Regions from separate parts of the Paenibacillus sp. 1SOY10 genome, predicted to be linked through region 1. Evidence: predicted binding sites of a transcription regulator. Region 1 holds the regulator's gene; each other region holds the start of a gene.

Region 1 (4,835 bases):
CGACGGGTAACCAGTCCTCTGATGAAATTATTCAAGTGGGACTTGCCATTATAGAGCCAGATAAAAGCATTTCACAGGTATATCAATCCCTCGTCAAGCCCAGTGTTCCGATTCCTCCCTTCATTACCGGACTTACGGGAATTACAGAGGAGGAAGTGAAGGACGCTCCGGACTTGGATGAAGTCATGATGGAGATGGTGCCGCTTCTCAATGATGTTGTGCTTGTTGGACATAATGTAGCGTTCGATTTTAATTTTTTGCAGACCGCTTTGGACCAAACGGGATATCTGCCGTTCACGGGTCGAATACTGGATACGATGGATTTCTTAAAGATCCTGTTTCCGTCCTTGACCTCCTATCAGCTCGGCATGGTTTCGGCCGAATTCGAAGTGCAGCATGACCGTCCACATCGGGCGGACAGCGATGCCTTGGCAACCGCGCTCATCTTCCAGAAATGTCTGGAGGAGTGCGAACAGCTTCCTTTGCTCACCTTGCAGCGCCTGAATGATCTATTTGCCAGCGAGGACAGCGACCTTGGCTGGTTTTTTGACGCGATGGTGCAGGAGAAGGAACGCGAGACGTTGCCTGCTGACGACGGGTTCACGTATTACCGGCAATTCGCGTTGCAAGCGGAGGACTGGATGGATATTCAGCCAGCCCGGGATCCTATAGAGGGGAACCCGCTTGAGAACATCAGCTTCGAGCAATTTATGGAGCAAGTACGTGAGCGGCTGCGGGAACGCCTTCCACAATACGAGGAACGCGAGGCACAGAACCTGATGCTGCAAGAAGTGATGCAGGCCTTTGCTAAGGAGAAGCACCTCATGGTGGAGGCTGGTACAGGCACGGGCAAATCGCTGGGTTATTTGTTGCCTGCCATTTACCACAGTGTTCAACAAGATGAGAAGGTTATGGTCAGCACCCATACCATTAATTTGCAGGAGCAGCTTCGGGAGAGAGACATCCCGCTCTTGACAGAGGTCGTGCCGTTCCCGTTCCGGGCAGCGGTATTTAAAGGAAGGCAGCATTATTTGTGCTTGCGCAAATTTGAACATAAAATAAGCAGGAAAGATTTCGCCACTCCCAAAGAAGATGTGATGATCGCTGCCCAGATGATTGTGTGGCTGACTCAAACGGGTAACGGCGATGATGAAGAACTGAACTTGGGAAATCGCGGAGGTGATTTCTGGGAGACGGTGGCCAGTGAATCGGATTCCTGCCTGGGTCGATCGTGCCCTTGGTTCCGTAAATGCTTCTACCACCGCGCCAAGCATGAGGCCGGAGTAGCCGATGTAGTCATTACGAATCACTCCAAATTGTTTACTGACATTCAGGCAGGACATCAATTATTACCGGGCTATGAGCATTTGGTCATTGATGAAGCGCACCATCTGGAGGATGTAGCAGGCAAACATTTGGGTATCCATATGAAATACTTTACAGTGGTTCATACTCTGACTCGTTTATTCAAGGACAGCAAGACCGGTCAGCTGGCTAATTTGCGGGCTGCGTTACAAGCCTCGCCAGGCGAGAAGTCAGGCGAATGGTGTACGGTCATTGATGGTATCTACCCGAACCTGATTGAGGTGAAGGAGAACTGGGACAAGTTAAGCGAGCAATTGTTCTCATTGATGCCGGATCGTAGTGACGCGGCACCTGGTGATCCGGGGCAATTCGTGTATCGACTCTTGCCAGGTAAGGAGCCCAAGGAATGGGATACCTTGACCGCTCTGGAGAATCAAATATATGTTGCGTTGGGGGATGTTCTCCGCAAGGGTGAACGCATGCTCAGCGAAATTCGTGAGGACCAGGATGATTACGGGTCTGAGAGCTTGCTGACTGACATCAGCGGTTTGTTCAAGGATCTGGCGACCGAACGGGAAGCACTGCGGTTCTTCATGAAGCTGGAGAGCGATGATACGGTGTACTGGATGGAAGCGAGCGGTAACTATCGTAGTCGTTCGTTGCAGATGTACGCGGTACCTATTGACGTCAGTGCCCAACTGAAGGAATATTTCTTCGACAAGAAGAAGAGCGTGGTGATGACCTCGGCTACCTTGTCGGTCGATAAATCATTTCAGTATATGGTGGAACAACTGGGCTTAGCGGAGGCGGCAAGCGAGAACAAGCTTGTCACCACGATGCTCCCATCGCCGTTTAATTACCGTGATCAGGCGCTGCTCGTCATCCCGCGGGATTTCCCTAGTGTCAAGGGCGGAGTAGGTGACGATCATTTCGTCAATACACTGGTACAGTCTCTTGCTGACTCCGCAGTAGTAACCCGGGGAAGAATGATGGTGTTATTCACATCATACCGGATGCTGCGACAAGTATATGAGCCGCTGAAGACCTTGCTGGCCCAGAAGGGCATTACAGTGATTGGGCAGGGGATGGATAGCGGGAGCAGAACCAAATTGACGCGTCGCTTCCAAGGGCAAGATGCTTCCGTTCTGCTTGGCACAAGCAGCTTCTGGGAAGGTGTTGACATTCCTGGCGAGGCTCTGACGAGTCTGGCGATTGTCCGTTTACCCTTCCAACCGCCGAACCATCCGCTGGTGGAGGCGAAGAGCGAACGATTACAACGCGAGAAGAAGAATCCATTTATGAAGTTATCTGTGCCGCAGGCGGTCATCCGCTTCAAGCAGGGTTTTGGACGACTGGTACGTTCGTCACAGGACCGCGGCATTGTGATTGTTTATGATACACGTATCTTGGAATCCTACTACGGAAAGTATTTCTTATATTCTTTGCCCGGACCGAAGATGGAGCATATGCCGCTAGGCCAAATGGTCTCACGTATCTCGGAATGGCTGCAGGTTGATGAAGCTGATCAAGCTGATGAAATGAAGTAAAGTTGATGAGGGGGAATGATTATGAAATCAGATAAAATTTCTGATGCGGTGGTCCGTCGATTGCCGGTGTATCTGCGCTTCTTGAATGAATTAAGCCGGAGGGAAGTTCCTACGGTATCATCCCAGGAACTGGGCCAGAAGCTGGATTTGAATCCAGCGCAAATTCGCAAGGACTTGGCGTATTTCGGAGACTTTGGACGTAAGGGCATCGGCTACGACGTTGCCTATCTCATTGAGAAGATTCAACAGATTTTAAATCTCGACCAACAGATCAATGTAGCCCTTGTGGGTGCTGGTAATCTTGGTCATGCGTTATCCAATTACAATGCTTATCTGAAGGATAACATGAAGATTGTGGCGGTGTTTGATGCTTCTCCAGACAAAATCGGAACGCAGATCAATAATATTACGATCCGGCCGATTGAAGAGTTGGTGGATACAGTCAGGAAGGAAAAAATTCGTATCGGCATCATTACCGTACCGGATTTCGAAGCCCAACGAGTTGCAGACCAACTGGTAGCCGCAGGCATCGGAGCAATATTGAATTTTGCCCCTACCATATTGAAGGTTCCGCCGGAAGTACGGATTCATGCGGCTGACTTTACAACGGACTTATTGAGTCTGGCCTATTATCTGGAAAATGGAAAGGAACATGCTGAAGTATGAGTCGAAAATGGTTAATAAAGAACGGGACGTTCGCGGTATTGGATCAGGAGCGTCCGGTTATTCAAGGTTATATGCTGGTTGAGGGTGATACAATCACTTACATTGGGGAAGAACGCCCCGAAGGTGTGGAGGGTGCAGAAAGCTTTGATGGTAAAGGCCTGCTGTTTCTTCCCGGGTTGATTAATACCCATGGCCATGCTGCTATGTCACTGCTAAGAGGTTACGGTGACGACATGGTGCTGCAAACCTGGCTCGAAGAAAAGATGTGGCCGATGGAAGCCAAATTTACAGCAGAGGATGTACGTGTTGGCACGGCATTGTCGGTATTGGAAATGCTCAAGGGGGGGACTACGACCTTCCTGGACATGTATGATCATATGGATGAGGTGGCCAAGGTCGCCCAGGAATCCGGTATTCGGGCTGTGCTTATGCGGGGGGCCATTGGTCTATGTCCACCCGAGGTACAAGATCAGAAGCTGAACGAAGCCATTGCCTTTGCTCGTAATTGGCAGGGTCAGGCGGATGGACGGATTACGACGATGTTATCGCCGCATGCTCCGTATACCTGTCCGCCAGAGTTCATTCAGAAATTCGTACAGGCGGCCCATGATCTGGATTTGCCGATGCATACTCATATGTCGGAGACCCGGGCTGAAGTTGAACAAAATGTTAAAGATTACGGAGTCCGTCCGGTTCAACATTTATTGAATCTGGGCATGTTCTCACGGCCTACTCTATTAGCCCATGCTGTGCATTTAACAGATGAGGAGCTGGATATTTTGGCGGCTCATCAAGTGACGGTATCGCATAATCCGGGCAGTAACCTGAAGTTGGCTAGCGGAGTAGCCCGTGTGCCGGAAATGCTGAAGAAGGGCATCGTCGTATCCCTCGGCACAGATGGTCCGGCTAGTAACAATAATCTGGATATGCTGGAGGAAGTTCGTCTGGCGGCCTTGATTCATAAAGGAGTATCTGGGGATCCTACGGCTGTTCCGGCACTTGAAGCGCTGAAGATGGGGACCGAATACGGAGCGCGTTCCGTATTCTTGCCCGAGACGGGTAAGCTTGCTGCCGGAATGAAGGCAGATTTCATTGCGCTGAACACGGAACAGGCACATTTCGTTCCGAAGACGGACTATGTATCTCATGCGGTTTACTCCGCTGGTTCAGGGGATGTAGAGCATGTATGGGTTAATGGGAAGCAAGTTGTGAAGAACGGGGCTTGCCTGACACTTGATGAAGAGCGTATCCGTTATGAGGCTCAAGAGGCATTTGACGGGTTATTGACACGTTAATCGTTCCGTCCAACTGATATAG
Region 2 (4,835 bases), 100 kb from region 1:
ATTTGGTGTGAACACCGGGCTAACGGACCATCATTTCACTTATGGCTATTATGTCTTTGCATCGGCAGTCCTTGCTACGTATGATGAGGAATTCCTGCGGGATTATGGAGACATGGTCGAGTTGCTCATTCGTGATTATGCTAACCCTTCTAAGACGGACGATCTCTTCCCTTGGCTGCGGAATTTCGATCCGTATGAAGGTCATTCCTGGGCAGGTGGTTATGCTGACAATCGCAGTGGTAACAACCAGGAAGCGGCAGGAGAGTCCTTGTTCAGTTGGGTTGGGCAGTATATGTGGGGCGAGGTCACAGGCAATGATGCCCACCGGGATACCGGTATTTGGGGATTTGTGACGGAAGAAAAAGCCGCCGAGCAATACTGGTTCAACTATGATCATGATAACTGGGTAGAAGGATATAACCACGCAACAGCAGGTATGGTGTTCGGCAGTGCTTATCTATACGGCACGTATTTCTCCGGAGATCCGGAGCATATTTATGGCATTCACTGGCTACCGCCAGCAGAATGGATGACTTATTATGGTCGTGATCCGCAAAAAACAAATGACCTCTATGCAGGTATGATCAAGGACCTTGGCGGTCAGTCGGAGCGTACCTGGCAGCATATCATCTGGCCATTCCAGTCGATTGGCAACCCAGAGGGTGCACTGGCGAAGTGGGATACACAGAATATGCAGCAAAATGAAGTGTTCAACGCCTACTGGTTCATTCACAGCATGGTATCGACAGGAACTCGTACGATGGATATCTGGGCAGATGATCCAGCCGTAACGGTCTACGAGAAGGACGGCGTCTATACGGCGCAAATCTGGAATCCATCGAATGAGCCGAAGACGGTGCTTTTCTATAATGCTCAGGGAGCCTTGGGTTCTGCCACGGTGTATGCCAAAGCGCAAGTGAAGGTGAATCCGCTGGAAGACACCGTGCTGGAAGGTCCTGATCCGTCCCAGGGTGTTAGTTACCTGGACCGCAGCGATTGGACGATTACGGCTTCTTCCAGCTCAGAGCCAACTGAGCGTCTGATTGATGGCGATTTGGCTACACGTTGGTCTTCGGGGCAACTGCAAGTGCCCGGAGATTGGTTACACATTGATTTGGGTTCGGAACAGGCATTTGATACCTTGTTCATGAATTCAGGCACGAACTGGGGCGATTATGCTCACGAATATGACGTGTTCGTCTCCGATGATAATGAGAACTGGCAACAAGCGGTAGTTGGGGCGATCGGTACCTCCCCAAGCTTGGCGGTATCCTTGGGAGAACAATCGGTCAGATACGTCAAGATTGTATTGACGCAGCCGGCAGATAGCTGGTGGTCGATCTCCGAACTGAAGCTGGCTAAATTTGGCGGGGGTGCTGTTGAGCAGCCATTGCCGCTTCCGGTGGGCAGTCCGCTTGCGGAACGTTCCTCCTGGGTTGTAACTACCTCCTCTACACATGGAGGAGATGTGGCGGATAACATGCTCGATGGCGAGCAAGGCACGCTCTGGAGCAGTGGGCGTCCACAGGCCAGTGGCCAATGGATCAAGATTGATTTGGGATCGGTCAGTGAATTTGACCAGATCGTACTTGACCCGGGCCATTCGCGTGAAGACTATCCTCGCGAATATCGGCTGTATGTATCTGAAGATGGTGAGAGCTGGGACGAACCAATCATTGGCGGCGAGGGCGAGCCTGGAGTCTTATCCATTACGTTCCCCCAGCAACGGGCACGTTATGTGAAGCTGGTGCAAATCGGTGAGGCAGACAAATGGTGGTCCATCTCCGAGCTAACCATTCATAACTATGGTATTGGCCGGCAGAAGCAGCTTCTTAATGAGGGATGGAAGGCTACGGCTTCCTCCGGTGAGGAGGCAGCAGCCATGCTGGACGGCCGCGAGGATACACGCTGGACCTCTGGCCGTGAGCAAGCTGGCGGTGAGTGGATTGAGCTGGATCTTGGCACTGCACAGCGAGTAGATCAAATTGTACTGGACAGCGCGCATAGCCGTGATGATTACGGTCGAGGCTATGAAGTATATACTTCCCTGGATGGGGAGGTGTGGGGGAGTGCTGTTGCTTCCGGTCAAGCTGAGAGTCCGCAGGTTACCGCAGCATTTCCGCTAGCGCCTGCACGGTATATCAAGGTAGTACAAACAGGAAGTGATTCACACTGGTGGTCCATAGCCGAGGTGAAGCTGTATACAGCCGATACGGAAGTGTGGGTACCTGCTGAAGATGAGGTCTCCCTTCCTGACGAGCTTGATCGGACGGAGTGGACGGTTACGGCATCGACGTATGCTGATGTGGATGCACTGCTGGACAATCAGGTGCATAGCCGCTGGACGACTTCTGAAGGACAGCGTCCGGGTCAATGGATTCAGCTTGATCTGGGACGTGAGCAGCGTTTCAATAGCCTGTTGATGGACTCTACCGGGAGTGAGAACGACTACGCTCGAGGTTATCAAATTCATGTATCCCTTGATGGGGAACAGTGGGAGCCTATTCGTGCTAACGAAGGAACGACTTCGCTGATTCAAGAGACCTTCCCGCAACAATATGCCCGGTATGTCAAGATTGTTTTGACCAAGGATATGCCTGCATGGTGGTGGTCGGTTTCGGAGTTAAAGTTGTATCGTTAGAGCGTTAACAGGTACTTGAAACCATCTCAAACAGCCTATGTTTAAAAAACATGGACGTAGGCTGTTTGAAGGTTTCTTTTTCGGTTTATATAAGATAGAGATTATAAGAAAAAGGACTGTACATAAATTGTGTGAAAAAATACACAATTAATGTGAATTTAGTCACATGTATAGATTACAGTTTTTTTTATAATCTAAAACAAAGATATAAAAATTCAGGAGGGAAACAACATGAAAATGGTCAAAGGTTTAGTGGTAGCAGGTCTCGCAGCAGTTCTACTGGCAGGGTGCGGTTCAAATGATGGTGCAGCCGGGGGTAATACAGGCGCAGGCGGTAACAATGCTGAGCAAACAGATGCTACAACAACCGCATCGATTGTTAATCAAGCCGATGCTTTCGTAAGTGCTGTAAGTGAGCAAGGAACTTGGATTATTGCGACGCTTAACGATTTGACGGTGGATCAGGATGTGGTCGTAGCTGGACAATTCCATGACAAAAACGATGAAACCAAGGATATTTACCGTAAAATAGCTCTGTACACGCAAGATGCGGATCACAATATCATTGATTCGTTTACGCTGACCGTTCCTAAATTGACGGTACAAAGTGAAAACCTGAAGATTCAAGGTGGTACGGTGAAGGGCGATGTTTATGTAGAAGCTAACGGCTTTAGCTTGGACAAAACAGCCACGATCGATGGCAACCTGTACTTTGCCAACGCAGATGTGCAAGGAACAGCCGTAGTTGAAGGTACTGTTACCGGAGCTACTGAAGTTCAATAAGCTAATACAGCTAAGAAACAGGCCAGCCTTCGGGTTGGTCTGTTTTTTATTACGCCAGATTATGAGGCAGATGATGACACGTTACAAGCCATTTTGTCATAGGGTAATAGGGAGTGTCATGGAAATTTTGCGAAATAGGTTTACGTAAAGCCGGTTATTTGGTAATATTATCGCAATATAAATTGAACATGAAATGCATTGATGAGACAAGTAGGTAGATACAGCCTTTCCCAGAGAGCTCCGGTTGCTGAAATGGAGCATAGCGCTTATTTACTGAATAAAGACTCTGAGCAGCACATCGGAACGGTAAGTGATCCGGGATGGTGTGACAGGAGCTCCTGTTACAGAGCTAGAGTATAAGCGTATTTGGCCAAGGGCCGGGGAGGCTGTACTTGAAGAGGCTACGATGGCGACATCTTAGCGAATCTGGGGTGGTACCGCGGGCATACCAATCTCGCCCCCAAGACGAAATCTGTCTTGGAGGTGGGATTTTTTTGATTTAACCACAACCTGACAGCGATCTCGCCAAAGGTACACATATAACCAACAGGGAAGGGACTGGAGCACGGATGGGAGAAAGATTGAAAGTTGGTATTGTCGGAGGAACTGGGATGGTTGGGCAGCGGTTCGTTCAATTGCTGGATGGACACCCTTGGTTTGAGGTGACGAGTATTGCGGCTAGCGCAGGCTCTGCAGGCAAGACGTACGAAGAAGCAGTGCAAGGGCGCTGGAAGATGACAGGCGATATTCCTGCGGGTGTGAAGGACATCGTGGTTCAGGATGCCTCCAAGGTGGAGGAGGTTACAGCAGACATCGACTTTGTATTCTGCGCTGTGGACATGAAGAAGGCGGAGATTCAAGCGTTGGAAGAAGCCTATGCCAAGACCGGGACTCCGGTAATCTCCAACAACTCTGCCCATCGCTGGACTTCAGATGTCCCGATGGTTATTCCGGAAATTAATCCGCAGCATATCAAGGTCATTGAAGCTCAACGAAAGCGTTTGGGCACCTCCACGGGATTCATCGCTGTCAAGCCGAACTGCTCCATTCAGAGCTATGTTCCGGCCTTGAGCGCTTTGCTTGATTTCGAGCCAACGACCGTGGTTGCCTCGACGTATCAAGCCATCTCCGGAGCAGGCAAGAACTTTACGGATTGGCCAGATATGCTGGACAATGTGATTCCATATATCGGCGGAGAAGAAGAGAAGAGTGAGCAGGAGCCGCTGCGAATTTGGGGACAGGTAAATGATGGTCAGATTGTGAAGGCCAATGCTCCGCTGATTACGACGCAGTGCATTCGGGTGCCGGTAACGGACGGACATTTGGCTACTGTATTTGTTTCATTCAAGAAGAAGCCATCGGAAGCAGAAATTATTGAGCGCTGGCGCCAATTTGCGGGTAGACCCCAGGA
Region 3 (4,835 bases), on a different contig from region 1:
TGAGCCAATAAGCCCCGACCTTCACACCCCGTTTGTAGAAGATATAAGCAAAAGGTTTGTCCACCTCGTTGTTAATTTTATAATCCAATACCTCTAGAGATTCAAGTTCGCTAAGCTGCTGAATATGGACATCTGAAATCTTGCTATACGAGTCCCTTTGCAAGAGGGTAATAAGTGCGATAAGCAGAACAATCAACAGCAGTCCCAAGCTTGGAAGCAGATAGCGTTTTTTTGGAAATCGTATCATGGAAGATCAACTCCGGGTTTTGTAATGGTGGGAATTAGTGGATATGGTTTAATTGTACATCTTAAATGCTGGATTTATATAGTTTTAAAGATTATATTTTTGCGTTAGTTCAAAGTTAAGAGCTGTATTAGCGCCACTGATTAGAATATAAATTAAATGACTTAGTAGTTTACTTCAGTTGTGCAGATTAGGGAGGATTTTCCTGAAATTCGTCGAAAACTATCCTTGAGAACTAATGCGATTTTAATTATGGGGGTTGAAAAGTACTATAAATAGAACGTTTATTTCAGTTATTAGAATATCCCTGAACTTAACTTTTTCATAACATAAATCTCTTTCAGAAGGGTGTGCAATTTGGTGCAAGTTCAGGATTTTATAGAAGAATAGTTTGTATTTCCGAAATTTGTTTGAAATAGAAGATTGAATATATATCAAAGAATATAGGAGGAATGAACTACATTCAATTGAATAAAATATAGCATATAGTACTTGCTTTATGATGGATACTTGATTGGAGGAGACAAATATGTGGGATAGGAATGTTACTTTTGGTAATGTTCAAGCTATTTGGAATTCTGCAGGAACTCGTATTTTAAAATACACCATAGAGATTGCACATAATGGTTTACATGACCATAAATTAATTTCAGCACCTGATGAAGATATACTTCAAAGCAAAATTGACATGCAAATGAGGAAATGGCAAGACAAATGGGAAGTCTTTGTTCAGAAGCGTCAAGCTGCTGAAGAAGTAGAAGCTAGTATTGAAGAAGCGAATAGAAGAACAGAAGAAGCCGATATGGAGTTGCAAGATATTGAAAATTTATTAATCTATACTCTAACAACTAATGATGCTGTGGATTGGGATACTTTGAAGAAGAAGGATACATTCCCCAAGAGTTCACCAATTAAGCCGATTCATGGAGAAAAGAGAGAGTATCCAAATTTACCCGAAGAAAAAACTCCTAAATTCACAATATTAGATAAGATTTTTAAATCTAAAAAACAACAAAAGGTAATCCATTATAATGCCATTAATGCTGCTATGATTCTAAAATGGGAAGAAGAAAAACAATTAATAGAGGATCATAATAGTTTGATAGAACGTGAATATGAGGAGAAATTAAAACACTGGGAGGTGGAGGTTCAAGATTGGGAGAATGACAGAAATACATTTATTAGTGAACAAGATGAATATAATAAAAAAATTGATGAGTTGAAACAAATGTATTTTAGCCTTCATCCGGATTCTATTGTTGAATATTGCGATATGGTACTTAATAACTCAATGTATCCAGGGGCTTTTCCCAAAAATTATGAATTGGAATATAATCCTGAAAATAAAATTTTAATCATAGAATATCAATTGCCCTCCATAGAGTGCTTTCCAACTCTAAAAGAAGTTAAGTATATGACTTCGAAGAAAGAATTAAAAGAATTTTATATCTCTGATAGTCAAAAATTAAAAATGTTTGATGAATCTATGTATAAAATTTCCTTGCGAACGATACATGAAATCTTTGAATCAGACGTGGCTAATGCCATTGATGCTGTTTCCTTTAATGGTTGGGTTGAATCAATAAATAAAGCAACAGGTAAAGAAGAGAATAACTGTATCCTCAGCATTCAGACAAATAAAATTGAATTTAATGAAATAGATTTATCAAATGTTGACCCTAAAATATGTTTTAAAAATCTCAAAGGTGTAGCTAGTAGTAAATTAAGTACATTAACCCCGATTCAACCTATATTGCAAATTAGTAGAGATGATAAAAGATTTGTTGAGAGTCATACTGTTGTTGGCTCTCTTGATAATACAACTAACCTTGCTGCAATGGATTGGGAAGAATTTGAACACCTTATTCGTGAATTGTTTGAGAAAGAATTTCAGACTAATGGTGGTGAAGTTAAGGTAACTCAAGCAAGTCGAGATGGTGGAGTCGATGCGATTGCCTTTGATCCTGATCCAATTCGGGGAGGGAAAATAATTATACAAGCTAAGAGGTATACAAATACAGTGAGCGTCTCTGCCGTTAGAGACCTGTACGGTTCGGTAGTCAATGAGGGTGCGACCAAAGGAATTCTTGTTTCCACTGCTGACTATGGACCCGATGCATATGAATTTGCTAAAGCTAAGCCCTTAACTTTACTTAACGGTTCTAACTTACTTCATCTATTGGAAAAGCACGGCCACCATGCAAGAATTGATTTAAGAGAAGCTAAAAAAATCTTAGCTGAAAAGTGAAAGGGTCCTAAGGGTCCCTTTTCATTTATGACAGAACAACTTACAAAGGTAACAGGGGGAAAACTGAAATGAATGAGTACCAACACTTGCTTATATTATTAAAGGCGAGATAAAATAGAAATCTTTTATTTAGTTAGGGATTGATTACGCCTTCACGTACCACCCTCCTTTCCCCATTCTGCTATTCTATAGATAAAAAAGGAGGCCCACCATGTCCCTTCTCGAATCCCTCTACCACGGAAATCTGCTTCCGCATGAACAGATCGTCCCAAATGATCCGCAATATCGTGAGCTGACCCGAGAGCTGTCCAGTGCGATGATTGCTTGGAAAGAGAAGCTAAGCAGAGCTGACTTCGCCGATTTGGAGGCGTTGATTGACTTGCAGCAACAGGTGCAAGGGATAGAAATGGCTGAGTCGTTTACGCAAGGATTCCAGTTAGGGGCCGGGTTGATGATTGAAGTTCTCCATAAAAAATATCTCTGAACGCGCTCCCGCAGTGTGAGTTTGTGAGAAAAAGCACGGGAAAGCGCATACGGGCGCGCGTATAATAGCTACGATAAGCGAATTTGTTTCGGCATAATTCGTGAATTTTTTCACTTATATTGTGAAAAAAAACACAATTACTGAAGGGGAGCAGAGTACATGAGACATCTAAGTAGCAGGTACGCAAGAACAGGTTTTCTGGTAGCACTGGTATTTATCTTGATGATGGGGTTAATCGGTTGCAGCGGTAACAACAATGAAGCCGCACCGGATGGGGCAGCTACCCAAGGCCTGTATACACCAGGGACTTACACCGGGGAAGCCCAAGGCTTGCACAGCGTAATTAAAGTAGAGGTTACGGTTGACGAGAATACGATTCAATCTGTAAAGGTATTGGAGCAGAAGGATACTGAGGGCGTCAGTGATGCGGTATTTACTACGATTCCCGAGAAGGTTGTCGAAGGACAGAGCTTGAAGGTGGACGTGGTATCCGGGGCATCCGTATCCAGTAATGGTCTGATTGATGCGATTGCAGATGCTTTGGCCAAGGCCGGAGCGGACGTTGATGCGTTGAAGAACAAAGAGCCGCTGAAGGCAGCAGCGAAGGAAGCCATTACGAAGGATACTGAAGTAGTGGTTGTCGGCGGGGGCGGAGCAGGTCTTGCCGCGGCAGTATCGGCAGCGGAGAACGGTGCTAAGGTTATTCTGATCGAGAAGTCCCCATCCCTGGGCGGGAACACGCTTCGTGCGGGCGGGGAGTTCAACTCCTATGACCCGGTCAGACAGCCAAAGATCGAAATGACGCAGGCGTTGACGAACGAACTGAAAGAAATTCTGACTTATGACGAGCAAGAGTTTGGAGATTATGCTGACACGCTTAAGACGGTGAAGGCACAAATTAAGGAATATTTGGCGAATGGCGATACAACCAAGTTGTTCGACTCCCCTGAATTGCACATGATTCATACTTATATCGGCGGGAAGAGAACGGACCTGGATGGTAAAGAAATTACAGGTAAATTTGAATTGGTGAAAACACTGACCTCTAACAGCTATGGCACGATCGAATGGCTGGAGAGCAATGGTGTACAGTTCGAAGATGGCATTGGTACCGTGCTTGGCGCTTTGTGGCCTAGAACGCATCATAACGCTGAGCCGCTTGGTACAGGTTACATCAACAACATGGAGAAAAAGGCAACTGATCTTGGAGCAGAGATTATGCTGAATACGAAAGCGACCCAACTGATTGTAGATGGCGGCCGTATCGTGGGCGTAACTGCTGAGCAAGCAGACGGAACTCCAGTGACCTTGAACGCATCCAAGGGTGTAGTTATGGCAACAGGCGGGTTCGGTGCCAATCCGGACATGGTTGTAGAATACAACAACTACTGGCCTGATCTGGATGCTAACATCATGACCACCAATACCGCAAATGCGACTGGTGACGGTATTAAGATGGGTAAGGAAGTTGGAGCAAATCTGTGGGGCATGGGCTTCATTCAATTGATGCCAAGTGGTCAACCGGGAACGGGCGCGTTGTCCGGCGGCGTATGGGGCAGTGCAGAGACGCAAATCTTCGTCAACAAAGAAGGTAAACGGTATGTGAACGAGTATGCTGAACGTGACGTACTGGCTGCCGCAGCTCTGGAACAAACCGACAAGATGTTCTATATCATCAGTGATAACACCTCGCTCGGTAATCCCGACTTGAACGGGAAATCCGGATGGGGTGATAACTATCAAGATTTGATTAAGAATAAAAATATCTTCGTAGCGGATACATTGGAGGATCTAGCCAAGCAAATGGGCGTTCCAGTAGATACCTTCGTAGAAGAAATGAAGAAATACAACACTTATGT
Region 4 (4,835 bases), on a different contig from region 1:
GCATGCATTAATATTAATTCTTACCCTTGGATTGTAGCTACAGGGCGGGAAGAGAGTATTGGGACGCGTACGGGAATCTACTATTTCGTCTCATCCTTGGCAGCCATCACCTCGCCGCCACTACTCGGCTGGCTTATTGACGCTTTTGGCTACCCGGCATTGTTCGTCAGTGCTTCCGTGGGCATGCTGCTCGCTCTGCTCTGTCTGCTGGCCGTGGATTCAGAACGTAAGGCGGTAAGTTCGACATAATTCTGTTATATTGCTGGCACAACATGTCACACCTTCGTTGTTAGCTATTTAAAAATAGCCAAGGGTAAGCTACAATAGAAAAAACCTGACATTGTTGAGGAGGAAATGGTGTGACAGCAACGATTAAAGTAGGGATTGTAGGGTATGGAAATTTGGGGCGAGGTGTGGAGCTCGCGTTGAGACAGAACCCGGATTTCGAATTGAAGGCGATTTTCTCGCGGAGAAACCCTGACCATGTGGCGGCAGCAAGCGGCGTCGTACACATTTCCGATATTGAGAAATATAAAAGTGAGATTGATGTATTGATCTTATGTGGCGGTTCCGCTACGGACTTGCCAGAGCAGGGACCTGAAATGGCCGCGTTGTTCAACACGGTCGACAGCTTTGATACTCATGCCAAAATTCCTGAATATTTTGAGCGGGTTAATGAAGTGGCCACGAAAGCAGGCACGGTCAGTGTAATCTCGACCGGATGGGACCCTGGCTTGTTCTCGTTGAACCGGCTGTTAGCTCAGTCCGTGCTGCCGGAAGGTAAAGAGTATACGTTCTGGGGCAAAGGCGTCAGCCAAGGTCACTCGGATGCGATTCGGCGAGTAAATGGAGTCAAGAACGGGGTGCAATACACCATTCCTGTTGAATCTGCTGTTGAGCGGGTACGTTCAGGGGAGAATCCGGAATTGTCGACGAAGGACAAGCATCTGCGCGATTGTTATATTGTCGCGGAAGAAGGTGCAGATTTGGCCAAGATTGAGCAAGAAATCAAGACGATGCCCAATTATTTCGCTGACTATGATACCACCGTTCATTTCATTAGCGAAGAAGAACTCAAAGCGAACCACTCCACCATGCCTCATGGCGGAAACGTGTTGAGAAGCGGACGTACCGGCGAGAACAGCACGCAAATTATCGAGTTCAGCCTGAAGCTGGACAGTAATCCGGAATTTACGGCCAGCGTGTTGGTAGCTTACGCCCGTGCGGCCTACAAGTTGTCCCAATCGGGACAATCCGGAGCCAGAACGGTATTCGACATTCCGTTCGGCTTGTTGTCACCCAAGTCCCCCGAGCAACTACGCAAAGAACTGCTGTAGACCGGCTGGGAGCAAATCAAACAATTTAACGCTCTTTAACAGGAGTTTTTCCCGATAAGTAGGAGAGGGAAGCTTGCGCGCCGAATAGAACCTTAAATAAAATGCTTCAAGACCGTGGTCGGGGAGGGTATCCTCGGCCACAAATTTTTGATCCAGCAGAAGTGGCTGGAATCAATCCCCCCTCCGCAACCTCACCTTGCACTTTAACTATTAAGCCCAATTGATCCGCAGTATCTTGAAATGTACAAATATCAATTTATTTCCATATATTTAAATTTTAATTATTCTAAATAAGCATTTAAAAGTGAACAAAATCACAATATAAGCTGTTTATTATGACAAATTTGCGAACTATTGAGGTGGAACGTGACATTGTGAACAAATATCAAAATCGGAGAATTTGCCGAAATTCGCCCGAATATGATCGATTAGCAGCTTTAGTTACCAAGCAAAGCATAAAAAGAGCGAAAATAATTTGAAATAATTTACATAAATTACATTCTATATGAATTGTTATTCGGTGACCCCTTTCCTAACATATAGGGTAGCTAAATGAACAAAGCCGCCCTATTTTACGGGGGTTATAAGTTCGTTAATGAAGAAAGGGGTATCGTTATCCTATGAAAAGGAAAGGGTTGCTTTTGGTTCTGTTCTCAGCCCTGCTTGTCCTCCTGACCGGCTGCAACTCCTTGGCCGTGTTGAACCCGAAAGGTCCGGTGGCCAAGACCCAATCTGAGGTCATTATTTTCTCTATGATTACAATGGCGTTTATCTTGTTGGTAGTTTATGTTCTGTACATTTACATGCTGACCAAGTATCGTGCTTCCAAAGCGGCTCCAGACTATGAACCACCGCATGTGGAAGGTAGTAAATGGCTGGAGATTACCTGGATTACAATTCCGGTGATTATCGTAGCTGTACTGTCCGTTGTTACGGTCCGCAGTACCAATGCCGTGGAGAGAGTCCCGGAAGGCTATGAAGATCAGAAGCCACTGGTTATCTATGCTTCCTCTTCCAACTGGAAATGGCATTTCAGTTATCCAGAGGAAGAGATTGAAACCGTTAACTACGTAAATATCCCAACGCATCGTCCAGTAGAGTTTCGCCTGTATGCTTTTGGACCGATATCGAGCTTCTGGGTGCCTCAGCTTGGCGGACAGAAGTACGCGATGAGCGATATGGTGAACAAGCTGAATCTGGTAGCCGAGTATGAAGGCTCTTATATGGGCAAGAACTCCAACTTCTCCGGCGAAGGCTTTGCGCACATGGAATTTGAAGCATTAGCCCTGTCACCTGCGGCTTATGATGAATGGGTGGAGGAAGTAAAGGCTACGGCATCTGAGCTGACGGAACAGGAATTCGACGAATTGCTCGATACCGCTCATGTCGGACGGAAGACGTATTCCTCCACGCATCTCACATTCAGACCGGCACCGGAAGGTGAAAATGGGGGACATAACCATGGCGGCGATCATGATGCAGAGGATGCGGATTCGCTAGATATGGATATGTCCGAGATGGACCATTCCGAGATGGATATGTCCGAAGATCATGAGCACGGAGCGCATAACTAACAAGGGGAAGGGAGTAGCTAACATGAAATGGGACGAATTTTTCGTCACCGGGGAACCGATGATTTACGGCGCGATGGTAAGTATCGTCTTAGCTTCGCTAGGCATTCTCATCGGGCTGACCTATTTTAAAAAATGGGGCTACCTGTGGCGCGAATGGTTGACCACTGTTGACCATAAGCGTATTGGAGTCATGTATATTATTGCCGCGCTATTAATGTTGTTCCGCGGCGGTGTTGATGGCCTGCTCATGCGGGGACAATTAGCCAGACCGGAGAACGGTCTGCTGGATGGACAACACTATAATGAGATCTTTACTACCCACGGGGTGGTCATGATTCTGTTCATGGCTATGCCGTTTATTATCGGAATTATGAACGTCGTCATTCCACTGCAAATCGGAGCGCGCGACGTGGCCTTCCCAAGACTAAATGCAGTGAGCTTCTGGCTGTTCTTTGCCGGAGCCATGCTGTTTAATATTTCCTTCGTCATCGGGGGTTCCCCGGATGCCGGGTGGACGGCTTACTTCCCGCTCGCCAGCATAGAATTTAGCCCGACGGTAGGGAATAACTACTATGCTATCGCACTGCAAATCTCCGGGATCGGTACCTTGCTGACCGGGGTCAACTTCCTGGTAACGATTCTGAAGATGCGCGCACCAGGCATGACACTGATGAAAATGCCAATGTTCACCTGGTCTGTATTGATCACGAACGTGATTATCCTGTTTGCGTTCCCGGTATTGACCGTGGCGCTTGCGCTGATGATGTTCGACCGAATGTTCGGAACACAGTTCTTCACGATGGCCAATGGCGGCATGGATATGCTCTGGGCCAACCTGTTCTGGGTATGGGGCCATCCAGAGGTATACATCGTAATCCTGCCAGCCTTCGGGATCTATAGTGAGATTATATCGACCTTCTCCCGTAAAAATTTGTACGGCTATAGCTCCATGGTATGGAGTATGATCATCATTTCCCTCTTGTCCTTTGTCGTATGGGCGCATCACTTCTACACAATGGGACACGGAGCCATGGTTAACGGGGTCTTCTCCGTCACCACGATGGCGATTGCGGTACCAACCGGGGTGAAGATATTCAACTGGTTGTTCACCTTGCATAAGGGACGTATAGAATTTACCACACCGATGATGTATTCCTTAGCCTTTATTCCGATCTTTACGATCGGTGGTGTTACCGGAGTCATGCTGGCGATGGCCAGTGCGGACTATCAATATCACAATACTATGTTCCTGGTAGCTCACTTTCACTATGTGCTCATTCCAGGTACAGTGTTTGCGGTTATTGCCGGTCTCTACTACTGGTTCCCTAAAATATTCGGGTTCCGGCTTAATGACCGTCAAGGCAAAATTGCCTTCTGGACGATTGCCATTAGCTTTAACGTGACCTTCCTGCCGTTGTTCTTCCTCGGCTTGAAGGGGATGACTCGTCGGATGTACACGTATTCGGAGAGCACCGGCTTTGGTCCGCTTAACCTGATCGCTTCGATCGGCTCGGTGGGACTCGCCATAGGGTTTATTCTCCTGGTCTACAATATTTATTGGAGCTTCCGCTATGCGGAAAGAGACACGACAGGCGACCCGTGGAACGCACGGACCCTGGAGTGGAGCACGCACAGCCCGGTTCCGGAGTACAACTTCGCCGTTGTGCCTGAGGTGGATAGTCTTGATCCATTCTGGCAAGCGAAGAAGAGTGGCAAGTCATTGTACAGTGATGATAAGTTTGAAGAGATTCATATGCCGAATAATAGCGGTCAACCGGTTATTCTTGGGGGTATCTTCTTCTTCTTCGGATTCTTCATGGTATTCAGTTGGTGGGCACCGGCTATTGTGACGGGCATCGGCATTATTATCATGCTTGCGGTGCGTTCCTTCGAACGCGATCATGGTAGACACATCCCGGTGAAC

What was found. The regulator Rex, encoded in region 1, represses fermentation and respiration genes when NADH is low (regulators of the CRP and FNR family bind a similar motif). The targets are predictions, from matches to a motif close to TTGTGAAATATTTCACAA.
Region 2: AC1VOR_RS10265 (polymer-forming cytoskeletal protein) is a predicted target of Rex. The motif match lies at 2,771-2,788, and genes of this name have one in related genera.
Region 3: AC1VOR_RS14800 (flavocytochrome c) is a predicted target of Rex. The motif match lies at 3,096-3,113, and genes of this name have one in related genera.
Region 4: qoxA (cytochrome aa3 quinol oxidase subunit II) is a predicted target of Rex. The motif match lies at 1,811-1,828, and genes of this name have one in related genera.

The regions. Positions count from the first base shown of each region.
Region 1 covers NZ_JBXENK010000002.1:832,652-837,486, forward strand. The annotation lists gene dinG (ATP-dependent DNA helicase DinG) at 1-2,852, shown strand, start outside; gene AC1VOR_RS09780 (redox-sensing transcriptional repressor Rex) at 2,874-3,518, shown strand; gene AC1VOR_RS09785 (amidohydrolase) at 3,515-4,813, shown strand.
Region 2 covers NZ_JBXENK010000002.1:935,681-940,515, forward strand. The annotation lists gene AC1VOR_RS10260 (discoidin domain-containing protein) at 1-2,641, shown strand, start outside; gene AC1VOR_RS10265 (polymer-forming cytoskeletal protein) at 2,873-3,424, shown strand; T-box leader at 3,614-3,889, shown strand; gene asd (aspartate-semialdehyde dehydrogenase) at 3,994-4,835, shown strand, end outside.
Region 3 covers NZ_JBXENK010000005.1:181,939-186,773, forward strand. The annotation lists gene AC1VOR_RS14785 (hypothetical protein) at 1-247, opposite strand, end outside; gene AC1VOR_RS14790 (restriction endonuclease) at 774-2,492, shown strand; gene AC1VOR_RS14795 (DUF6809 family protein) at 2,704-2,976, shown strand; gene AC1VOR_RS14800 (flavocytochrome c) at 3,136-4,835, shown strand, end outside.
Region 4 covers NZ_JBXENK010000004.1:274,209-279,043, reverse strand. The annotation lists gene AC1VOR_RS13860 (SLC45 family MFS transporter) at 1-249, shown strand, start outside; gene AC1VOR_RS13855 (diaminopimelate dehydrogenase) at 360-1,337, shown strand; gene qoxA (cytochrome aa3 quinol oxidase subunit II) at 1,958-2,911, shown strand; gene qoxB (cytochrome aa3 quinol oxidase subunit I) at 2,934-4,835, shown strand, end outside.